Regions from separate parts of the Micromonospora sp. II genome, predicted to be linked through region 1. Evidence: predicted binding sites of a transcription regulator. Region 1 holds the regulator's gene; the other holds the start of a gene.
The links. The regulator HrcA, encoded in region 1, represses chaperone genes, less so after heat shock. The targets are predictions, from matches to a motif close to GGTTNGCACNCTCNNNNNGAGNGTGCNAACC.

Region 1 (5,431 bases):
GCGCTCGGCGCGGCCGGCTTCTCCTGGTACGAGGTGTCGAACTGGGCCCGCTCGGCGGCGGCGGCGTGCCGGCACAACCTGCTCTACTGGACCGGCGCCGACTGGTGGGGCCTGGGCCCGGGGGCGCACAGCCACGTCGGCGGCGTGCGCTGGTGGAACGTCAAGCACCCGAGCGCGTACGCGGCGCGGCTGGCCGAGGGCGCCTCGCCGGCACTGGCCCGGGAGGTGCTCAGCGCGGACGAGCAGCACATGGAGGACGTGATGCTGCGGGTGCGGCTCGCCTCCGGGCTGCCGCTGGACGTGCTGGACGAGCCCGGCCGGGCGGGCGCCGAGCGGGCCCGGGACGCCGGGCTGCTCGACGCCGGGGCGTACGCGCGGGGGCTTGTGGTGCTGACGCTGCGCGGACGGCTGCTGGCCGACGCGGTGGTACGCGACCTGCTGCCGTGACCGGCGCCGGCCGGCCGCCCCCTCGGCCGGCCGGCGGTGTCACTTCACGAAGTTGTAGGTCATCGGGTAGCGGTAGAGCACACCCTCGTTGGCCTTGACCCCGCCGATGATCCCGAAGATCAGCGGCACCAGCCAGACCAGCATCGGGACGAAGAACAGGATCCCGCAGGTGATGACCGTGATCACCCAGGCGAGGACGCTGGCGATGGTCCAGGTGATCTGGAAGTTCAGCGCCGCGACCGCGTGGGCGCGTACGGTCGGCGACTGCTGGCCGCGGGTCATCATCGCGATCAGCGGGGCGACCCAGCCGAGCAGACCGCCACCGATGATGACGCCCGCGGCGCCACCGAAGTGCGCCACCAGGGCCCAGGTCTTCTCGTCGTTGTTGGCGTACCCGGCCGGGCCGTAGCCGCCACCGCCGGGATAGCCGCCACCGGCGCCGTAGCCCGGCGCGCCGGCCGGCGGGGGGTAACCACCAGGGGGCGGGTAGCCGCCCGGCGGAGGCTGGGCACCGGGGGGCGGGTAGCCGCCCGGGGGCGGATAGTCACCGGGCGGGGGATACCCGCCCGCGCCCGGCGCGCCGGACAGTGGAGCGGTGGGCGGCTCGCCGGAGCCGTAGGGCGCCGACGGGTCGGGCTGGGGGCCGGAGTCCCCTGCTCCGGGAGGGCGAGGAGGTTCAGTCATGGAGGTCACGGTAGGGCCAGCGGGCAAGTCGCACCAGGGCGACACAGACCGAGCGTGACCGGCTGTTCGGCCCTGGCGTGCCGCGCGGTGTGGTGGGCCGCACCGCAGGTCCGTCAGGCGATCATCGCGTCGGTGGGGGTGCCGACGTAGACTGGCACTCGCTACAGTCGAGTGCCAGCCGCCCGGCGGATGCCGCGTGCCGGCCCGGCCGAGGTGTGTCAGGAGGTGGGGACATGGGTCTCGACGACCGCAAACTCGCCGTGCTGCGCGCGATCGTCGAGGACTACGTCGCCACGCAGGAGCCGGTGGGCAGCAAGGCCCTGGTCGAGCGGCACCAGCTCGGCGTCTCCCCGGCGACGGTGCGCAACGACATGGCGGTGCTGGAGGAGGAGGGCTACATCCGGCAGCCGCACACCAGCGCCGGCCGGGTGCCCACCGACCGCGGCTACCGCCTCTTCGTGGACCGGCTCTCCCGGGTCAAGCCGCTCAGCCCCGCCGAGCGCCGCGCCATCGAGCGCTTCCTGGTCGGCGCGGTCGACCTGGACGACGTGGTGCACCGCACGGTCCGGCTGCTCGCCCAGCTCACCCGGCAGGTCGCCGTGGTGCAGTACCCGAGCCTGGCCCGGTCCAAGGTGCGTCACCTGGAACTCGTGCCGATCTCCACCACCCGGCTGATGGTCGTCATGATCGCCGACACCGGCCGGGTCGAGCAGCGACTCGTCGAGCTGCCCGCCCCGGTTCCCGCCGACGACGTGACCGACCTGCGCCGGCTGGTGAACGAGAAGCTCGTCGGCAGCCAGCTCTCCGAGACGCCGCCGCTGGTGCAGGCCCTGGTGGACGAGTCCGCGCCGCACCTGCGCCCGGCCATGACCACGCTGTCCACGGTGCTGCTGGAGACGCTCGTGGAACGGCACGAGGAGCGCCTCGCGCTGGCCGGCCAGGCCAACCTCACCCGGGGCGGCCTGCTCGACTTCCAGGGCTCGCTGCGGCCGATCCTGGAGGCGCTCGAAGAAGAGGTAGTGCTGCTCAAACTGATCGGCGAGACCGAGCCGAGCACCACCCGCGTGCTGATCGGCGACGAGAACGAGTTCGACAACCTGCGGGCCGCCTCGGTGGTCAGCACCGGCTACGGACCGGGCAGCACCATCGTCGGTGGGCTCGGCGTGCTCGGGCCGACCCGGATGGACTACCCCGGCAATATCGCCATGGTGAGGGCCGTGGCACGCTACGTGGGCGAACTGCTGGCCCAGAACTGACCAGTCAGGGCCGACGGCCGGTTGCGGCCGACGACCGGAGCGACGCGAGACGAACATGAGGACACCTAACGCAGTGGCCAGGGACTACTACGGCATTCTCGGCGTGAGCCGGGAAGCCTCCGACGACGAGATCAAGCGCGCCTACCGCAAGCTGGCGCGGCAGTACCACCCGGACGTCAATCCGGACCCGGAGGCCCAGGAGAAGTTCAAGGACATCAACGCCGCGTACGAGGTCCTCTCGGACGACCGGAAACGGCAGATCGTCGACCTCGGCGGCGACCCGCTCGCCCCCGGCGGCGGTGGCATGGGCGGCCCGGGCGGGCCCGGCGGCGCCGGTCCGTTCGTCGGTTTCCAGGACATCATGGACGCGTTCTTCGGCGGCGCGGCGGGCGGCAGCCGGGGACCCCGGCCGCGCACCCGGCCCGGCGCGGACGCGATCCTGCGCCTGGAACTGGACCTCAACGAGACCGCGTTCGGCGTCGAGGCGCCGATCACCGTCGACACCGCGGTGCTCTGCACCACCTGCTCCGGCGCCGGCACCGCAGCCGGCACCCACCTGGCCACCTGCGAGGCGTGCGCCGGCCGGGGCGAGGTGCAGTCGGTGCAGCGCACGTTCCTCGGCCAGGTGGTCTCCGCCCGGCCGTGCACCGTCTGCCAGGGCTACGGCACCACCATCCCGCATGCCTGCCCGACCTGCGCCGGTGAGGGCCGGGTGCGTACCCGCCGCTCGCTGACCGTCAAGATCCCGGCCGGCGTCGAGGACGGCATGCGGATCCGCCTGGCCCAGCAGGGCGAGGTCGGCCCGGGCGGCGGCACCGCCGGCGACCTCTACGTGGAGATCCACGAGCGGCCGCACGACGTCTACTCCCGCAAGGGCGACGACCTGCACTGCCGGGTGACGGTGCCGATGACCGCCGCCGCGCTCGGCACCCGGCTGACCATCAAGACGCTGGACAGCGAGGAGACCGTCGACGTCAAGCCCGGCACCCAGCCCGGCAGCACGCTGCGGCTGCGCGCCCGGGGCGTACCGCACCTGCGCGGCACCGGCCGGGGTGACCTCTACGTGCACCTGGACGTGCGTACCCCGACCAAGCTCGACGCCGACCAGGAGCGGATGCTGCGCGACTTCGCCAAGACCCGCGGCGAGGAGGTCGCCGAGCTGACCAAGCAGGGCGGCTTCTTCTCCCGGATGCGCGACGCCTTCAACGGGCACGCCTGAGGTGTCCGCCCCGCTGTTCCTGGTCGAGGCGCTGCCCACCGGTGACACGCTGACGCTGGACGGCCCGGAGGGCCACCACGCGGCCACCGTGCAGCGGCTGCGGGCCGGCGAGGAGCTGCTGCTCGCCGACGGCCGGGGCGGCACCGCCGCCGCGGTGGTCACCGCCGTCGGCCGGGGCACGCTCGACCTGCGCGTCACCAGCCGGGGGTACGCGGACGCGCCCGTCCCGCGGCTCGTCGTGGTGCAGGGCATCGCCAAGGGCGACCGGGGTGAACTCGCCGTGCAGGCGATGACCGAGGTCGGGGTGGACGAGATCGTGCCGTGGGCGGCGTCCCGCTCGGTGGCGCAGTGGCGCGGCGACCGGGGCGTACGGGCCCGGCAGAAGTGGGTGGCCACCGCCCGGGAGGCGGCCAAGCAGGCCCGCCGCCCGTGGCTGCCGGTGGTGGCCGGCGCCCCGGACGAGTCCACCGCCACGGTGGCCCGCCGGATCGCCGGCGCGGCCGCCGCGTTCGTGCTGCACGAGGGCGCGCAGGACCGGCTGACCACAGTCGACCTGCCGACGGCCGGGGAGATCGTCCTGGTGGTCGGCCCGGAGGGCGGCATCGCCGACCACGAGCTGGCCACGTTCGCCGAGGCGGGCGCCCGCACGGTCCGCCTGGGCCCGTCGGTGCTGCGTACGTCCACAGCAGGCGTGGCCGCCCTGACAGTCCTGGCCACCCGCCTGACCCACTGGTAGCGGGGAGGGGGTGGGTCAGGAGCGGAGGTAGGAAGCGCCGTTCAGGTCGATGATCGTTCCTGAGGCCCACTCGGCCTCGGGGCTCGCCAGCCAGTGCACCGCCGCCGCGATCTCCTCCGGACGCGCCACCCGGTGGAACGGGGACTGCGCGCGTACCGCCTCGCCCCGCTCTGCCTTCAGGTGCTCGTTGGTCATGTCCGTCTCGACGAAGCCGGGCGCCACGCAGGCCACCCCGATGCCGTACGGCGCCAGGGCCACCGCCAGCGACTGGGCCATCGCGTTCATCCCGGCCTTGCTGGCGCCGTACGCCGGGTTGGCCGGCTCGCCCCGGAACGCGCCCCGGGACGAGACGTTGACGATCCGGCCCCCACTGTCGCGCATGTGCTGCGCGGCGCACCAGGCCGCGTTCGCCGCGCCGACCAGGTTGGTGTCGAGCACCTCCCGCCACCGCGCCCGCCACTGCTCGTAGCTGCTCTCGAAGACCGGGTGCGGGGGATCGGCCGGCCCGAACACGCCCGCGTTGTTCACCAGCACGTCGAGACCGCCGAGCCGCTGGGCCGCCTCGTCCACCATGGCGCGTACCGCGTCGGGGTCGGCCAGGTCGGCGCGTACCACCACGTGCCCGTCGCCGGGCAGCTCGGCGCGCAGCCGCTCCGCCAGCTCGGCGGAGTCCCGGTGGTGGATCGCCACCCGGTCCCCACCTGCGGCGAACGCTCGCGCCACCGCCCGCCCGATGCCCCGCGAGGCCCCCGTCACCAGCACCGCCCGTCCCGCCATGGCGGCCATCCTGCCGCACCGGCCCGGGGTGTTAAGAAGGGCCCCTTCCCATGCCGGAGGCGTTAAGCGGGGGCCCCTCCTTACACTGCTGCGATGGACTGCCTCTTCTGCCGGATCGTCGCCGGGGAGATTCCCGCCACCATCGTCCGCGAGACCGCCACCACCCTGGCCTTCCGGGACATCGACCCGAAGGCGCCCACGCACGTGCTGGTGATCCCGAAGGAGCACTACGCCGACGTGGCCACGCTGGCCCAGGGCGCGCCCGAACTGGCCGGGGAGGTGCTCCAGACCGCCGCCGTGGTGGCCGAGGAG
Region 2 (5,431 bases), on a different contig from region 1:
CCCGGGACCGTGCCCTCCTCGACCGCGGCCTTGGTCGCGGCGATGGCGTCCTCGATGCGGTGCTTGCGCTCCTTCATCTCGACCTCGGTGGCCGCGCCGACCTTGATCACGGCGATGCCGCCGGAGAGCTTCGCCAGCCGCTCGGCCAGCTTCTCCCGGTCCCACTCCGAGTCGGAGGCCTCGATCTCCTTGCGGATCTGGGCGACCCGGTCGGCGACCTCGGAGGCCTGCCCGCCACCGTCGACGACAGTGGTGTTCTCCTTGTCGACCACGACGCGGCGGGCGGTGCCGAGCACCTCCAGGCCGACCTGGTCGAGCTTGTAGCCCAGCTCCGGGGCGACCAGCTCGGCGCCGGTCAGGATCGCCATGTCCTGGAGCATCGCCTTGCGGCGGTCGCCGAAGCCGGGGGCCTTGACCGCGCAGACCTTGACGGTCTTGCGCAGCGCGTTGACCACGAGCGTCGACAGGGCCTGGCCCTCGACGTCCTCGGCGACGATGAGCAGCGGCTTGTTGTTCTGGAGAACCTTCTCCAGCAGCGGCAGCAGCTCCTCGATCGCCGAGATCTTCTGGGTGGTGATCAGGATGTACGGGTCCTCCAGGACCGCCTCCTGCGCCTCCAGGTCGGTGACGAAGTTCGGCGAGATGAAGCCCTTGTCGAACTGCAGACCCTCGGTCACCTCCAGCTCGGTGACGAGCGCGGAGCCCTCCTCGACGGTGATGACGCCGTCGCGGCCGACCTTCTCCATCGCCTCGGCGATCAGCTCGCCGATCGCGGCGTCCTGCGCGGAGACGGTCGCGACGTGCGCGATCGACTCCTTGCCGGCGACCTCGACGGCCTTGCCGAGCAGCGCCTCGGAGACCTTGGCGGCCGCCGCGTCGATGCCCCGCTTCAGGCCGGTCGGGTTGGCGCCGGCGGCCACGTTGCGCAGGCCCTCGCGGACCATGGCCTGGGCCAGCACGGTGGCGGTGGTGGTCCCGTCGCCGGCGACGTCGTTGGTCTTTGTCGCCACCTCCTTGACCAGCTGCGCGCCGAGGTTCTCGTACGGGTTGGTGAGCTCGATCTCCTTGGCGATGGTCACGCCGTCGTTGGTGATCGTGGGCGCACCGAACTTCTTGTCCAGGACGACGTTGCGCCCGCGCGGGCCGAGGGTGACCTTGACCGCGTCCGCGAGGGCGTTGACACCGTGCTCGAGCAGGTGCCGGGCGTCGTCCGAGAAGCTGAGGATCTTCGCCATCAGTATCCCTTCGAAGCGACGTTGCCCCGGCCCGGCGAGCCGGACCGGGGCAACGACACTGATCGGTTGCTTACTTCTCGATGACCGCGAGGACGTCGCGGGCGGAGAGCACCAGGTACTCCTCGCCGGCGTACTTGACCTCGGTGCCGCCGTACTTCGAGTAGAGGACGGTGTCGCCGACCTTCACGTCGATCGGCACGCGGTTGCCCTTGTCGTCGATCCGGCCCGGGCCGACAGCGAGGACGGTGCCCTCCTGCGGCTTCTCCTTGGCGGTGTCGGGGATCACGATGCCCGAGGCGGTGGTGGTCTCGGCCTCGTTCGCCTGGACCACGATGCGGTCCTCGAGCGGCTTGATCGCAACCTTGGTCGCGGTAGTCACGGGCATACCCTCCCGGGTACTTGGTGTCGTTGCCGGCCGGCGTGCCGACCAGCGTCAATCTGCCACATGCCACCGGGCGGGGCCGTCGTCGCGGGTGCCGGTCCGCCTGGCGCTCAACCCCCGGGCACGAGGCTCGGGCGTTGGCACCCTCAGGGTGAGAGTGCTAATCGCAGGTTATTCCTCGGCTAGCACTCCGTCAAGGAGAGTGCCAACGCGCGTCGCCCTCCGTGTCGCGCCGGAACCGGCCCGGGAGAATGGGCGCGTGGATCTCGACCTGCTCGCCGTGCTGCGTACCCCCGAGGGGTCGGCGGCGCTCGCCGCGGCCGGGCGGGTGGCCGGCGGCGACCCGCTGGCGGCGGCGGCCGCGCTGCGCTCGGCCGGGATTCCGGGCGACCTCGCCGCCGCCGCGCTGACCCAGGCCGAGCTGCGCCGCCGGGCAGCAGGCAAGTTCGGCGCGGCGGCGGCCGGGATGTTCCTCACCCGGCCCGGGCTGGAGCAGGCCACCCGCGGGGTGGTCGCCGGCCGCCGGGCCGCACGGCTGCGCGCCGCGGGCGTGACCACGCTGGCCGACCTGGGTTGCGGCCTGGGCGCCGACGCGCTCGCCGCTGCCCGCGCCGGCATCCGGGTGTACGCGGTGGAGGCCGACCCGCTGACCGCCGCGATGGCCGCCGCGAACGCCGAGGCGGCCGGGCTCGCCGATCTGGTGACAGTCGAGTGCGGCGACGCCACGGAGTTCGACGTGAGCCGCGTCGAAGGCGCGTTCTGCGATCCGGCGCGGCGGCGGGCCGGCACCGGGCGGCGCGTCTTCGACCCGAACTCCTACTCCCCGCCGTGGGACTTCGTCACCGGTCTCGCCGCGCGGGTGCCGCGCACAGTGGTGAAGGTCGCGCCGGGGCTGGACCACGCGCTGATCCCGGCGGGCGCCGAGGCGGAGTGGGTGAGCGTGGACGGCGACCTGGTCGAGGCCGCGCTCTGGTGCGGCGAGCTGGCCGGCGGCCCGCGCCGCGCCACCCTGCTGCGCGAGAAGGAAGGGCCCCTTCTTAACGCCTCCGGTAGTAAAAGGGTCCCTTCCTATCACCTCACCGGCACGGGCGCGCAGGAAGCGGAGGTGGGGCCGGTCCGGCGCTTCCTCTACGACCCGGACCCGGCGGTGGTGCGCGCGCACCTGGTCGCCGAGCTGGCCACGGACCTCGACGCCACGCTCGCCGACCCGTCGATCGCCTACCTGTACGCCGACGTGGCCCGGCCCACCCCGTTCGCCCGCTGTCTGGAGATCACCGACGTGCTGCCGTTCTCGCTGAAGCGGCTGCGCGCCCTGCTGCGGGAGCGCCGGGTCGGCCGGGTGGAGATCCGCAAGCGCGGGTCGGCGCTGGAGCCGGAGAAGCTGCGCCGTGACCTGCGGCTGTCCGGCGAGGCGGCGGCCGACCTGGTGCTGACCCGGGTGGCGGGCGACCCCACGGTGCTCGTGTGCCGGCCGGTTCCGGTCGGCGGCTGACCCGGCTCACGTTTCCAGCTCGCGGTGTCGCGGCGCGCGGGTTAGCTTGAGCCCGTGGCGGGCCCTGGCACTCCGGCGATCGCGTTGCTGAGCAAGCGGAAGATCGCCCACAGCATCCACCCGTACGACGTCTCGCCGGACGCGCCGAACTACGGCGCGCTCGTGGCCGCGGCGCTCGGGGTGGCACCGGACCGGGTGTTCAAGTCGCTGGTCACCGAGGTCGACGGCGGGCTGACCGTGGCGGTGGTGCCGGTGACCGGCGAGCTGGACCTGAAGGCGCTGGCCGCCGCGATGGGCGGCAAGCGCGCGGTGATGGCGGACCGGGCGGTGGCCGAGCGGGCGACCGGGTACGTGCGGGGCGGCATCAGTCCGCTCGGCCAGCGTAAGCGGCTACCGACAGTCGTCGACTCCTCGGCGCTGGCGCACCCGACCGTGTACGTGTCGGCGGGCCGCCGGGGATTGCAGGTGCAGCTCACGCCGACGGATCTGGTGGCGCTCACCGGGGCGGCCACGGCATCGATCGCCGCCGCCTGAGCGGGCTCGTGACGGTACGTGTGGGAGCGTTCCCGGAGCACGCTCTCCCGGCGGTGTCCCGCGGGTGACAACCGCGTTGCTGAATTGTTACCGCCGCCAACAAACTTCTGACCTCGGCAGTCTTGCGGCGCATGGGAGGCGGGGAATACGTTGCCGGACACAACAAAACATCACCACTCCCCCACCTCCGAAAGGACCCTGCACATGCGCAAGGGCTTCCTCACCTTCGCGGCCGTCGGTCTCCTCGCGACCGGCAGCATGGCCGCCTGCGGTGACAACGGCGGTTCTTCCGACGAGGCCGGCGGCTCCAACGCCAAGAAGCCGAAGATCGGCGTGATCCTGCCGGACAGCAAGTCCTCCGCCCGCTGGGAGGGCGCGGACCGCAAGTACCTCAAGGCGGCGTTCGACGCGGCCGGCGTCGACTCCGACATCCAGAACGCGCAGAACGACAAGACCGCGTTCCAGACCATCGCCGACCAGATGATCACCAGCGGCGTCAACGTCCTGATGATCGTCAACCTGGACTCCGGCACCGGCAAGGCCGTGCTCGACAAGGCCAAGTCGCAGGGCGTCGCGACCATCGACTACGACCGGCTGACCCTGGGCGGCTCCGCCCAGTACTACGTCAGCTTCGACAACGAGGCCGTCGGCAAGCTCCAGGGCGAAGGCCTGAGCAAGTGCCTGACCGACAAGGGCGTCAAGAACCCGTCGATCGCGTACCTCAACGGCTCGCCGACCGACAACAACGCCACCCTGTTCAAGAACGGGTACGACTCGGTGCTCAAGCCGAAGTTCGACTCGAAGGAGTACACCAAGGTCGCCGACGACCCGGTGCCGGCCTGGGACAACGCGCAGGCCGCCACGATCTTCGAGCAGCAGATGACCAAGGCCGGCGGCAAGATCGACGGCGTGCTCGCCGCCAACGACGGTCTCGGCAACGCGGCCATCTCGGTGCTGAAGAAGAACAAGCTCAACGGCAAGGTCCCGGTGACCGGTCAGGACGCCACCAAGGAGGGCCTGCAGAACATCCTCGCCGGTGACCAGTGCATGACCGTCTACAAGGCGGTCAAGAAGGAGGCGGACGCCGCCGCCGAGCTGGCCATCGCGCTCGCCAAGGGTGAGCGGAAGGACACCGGCCAGACGGTCAAGGACCCGGAGGGCAACCGGGACGTGCCGGCCGTGCTGCTGGAGCCCAAGGCCATCTTCAAGGACAACGTCAAGGACGTCGTGGCCGACGGCTACGTCACCAAGGAAGAACTCTGCACCGGTGCCTTCGCGAAGCTCTGCACCGACGCCGGCGTGAGCTGACCCACCCGCCTCAGGCGGCGCCGCCCGGCACGGGTTCTCCCGTGCCGGGCGGCGCCCGCGCCGGACGGGATCCGAGACCTCCCTCCGCCCAAAGGAGAACCCCGTGTCCGCAACCCCCCTGCTGGAGCTACGCGGGATCGACAAGAGCTTCGGTCCCGTCCAGGTGCTGCGCGACGTCGCCTTCGCCGCGCACCCCGGCGAGGTGACCGCGCTCGTCGGTGACAACGGCGCCGGCAAGTCGACCCTGGTCAAGTGCATCAGCGGCATCCACCCCACCGACGCCGGCGAGTTCCTCTTCGACGGCCGGCCGGTGACCATCAACAGCCCCCGGGACGCCGCCGCGCTCGGGATCGAGGTCGTCTACCAGGATCTCGCGCTCTGCGACAACCTCGACATCGTGCAGAACATGTTCCTCGGCCGGGAGAAGCGCAGCGGCATCGTGCTCGACGAGCCGACCATGGAGCAGATGGCCGCCGAGAC

Region 2: groES (co-chaperone GroES) is a predicted target of HrcA. The motif match lies at 1,753-1,783, and genes of this name have one in related genera.

The regions. Positions count from the first base shown of each region.
Region 1 covers NZ_LYXF01000016.1:29,963-35,393, reverse strand. Annotated here, with positions in the region: gene hemW (radical SAM family heme chaperone HemW) at 1-447, shown strand, start outside; gene A8711_RS31415 (DUF4870 domain-containing protein) at 487-1,131, opposite strand; gene hrcA (heat-inducible transcriptional repressor HrcA) at 1,365-2,387, shown strand; gene dnaJ (molecular chaperone DnaJ) at 2,461-3,606, shown strand; gene A8711_RS09420 (16S rRNA (uracil(1498)-N(3))-methyltransferase) at 3,608-4,342, shown strand; gene A8711_RS09415 (SDR family NAD(P)-dependent oxidoreductase) at 4,358-5,119, opposite strand; gene A8711_RS09410 (histidine triad nucleotide-binding protein) at 5,213-5,431, shown strand, end outside.
Region 2 covers NZ_LYXF01000015.1:28,518-33,948, forward strand. Annotated here, with positions in the region: gene groL (chaperonin GroEL) at 1-1,235, opposite strand, end outside; gene groES (co-chaperone GroES) at 1,306-1,620, opposite strand; gene A8711_RS08895 (methyltransferase domain-containing protein) at 1,877-3,109, shown strand; gene ybaK (Cys-tRNA(Pro) deacylase) at 3,164-3,643, shown strand; gene A8711_RS08905 (sugar ABC transporter substrate-binding protein) at 3,848-4,951, shown strand; gene A8711_RS08910 (ATP-binding cassette domain-containing protein) at 5,055-5,431, shown strand, end outside.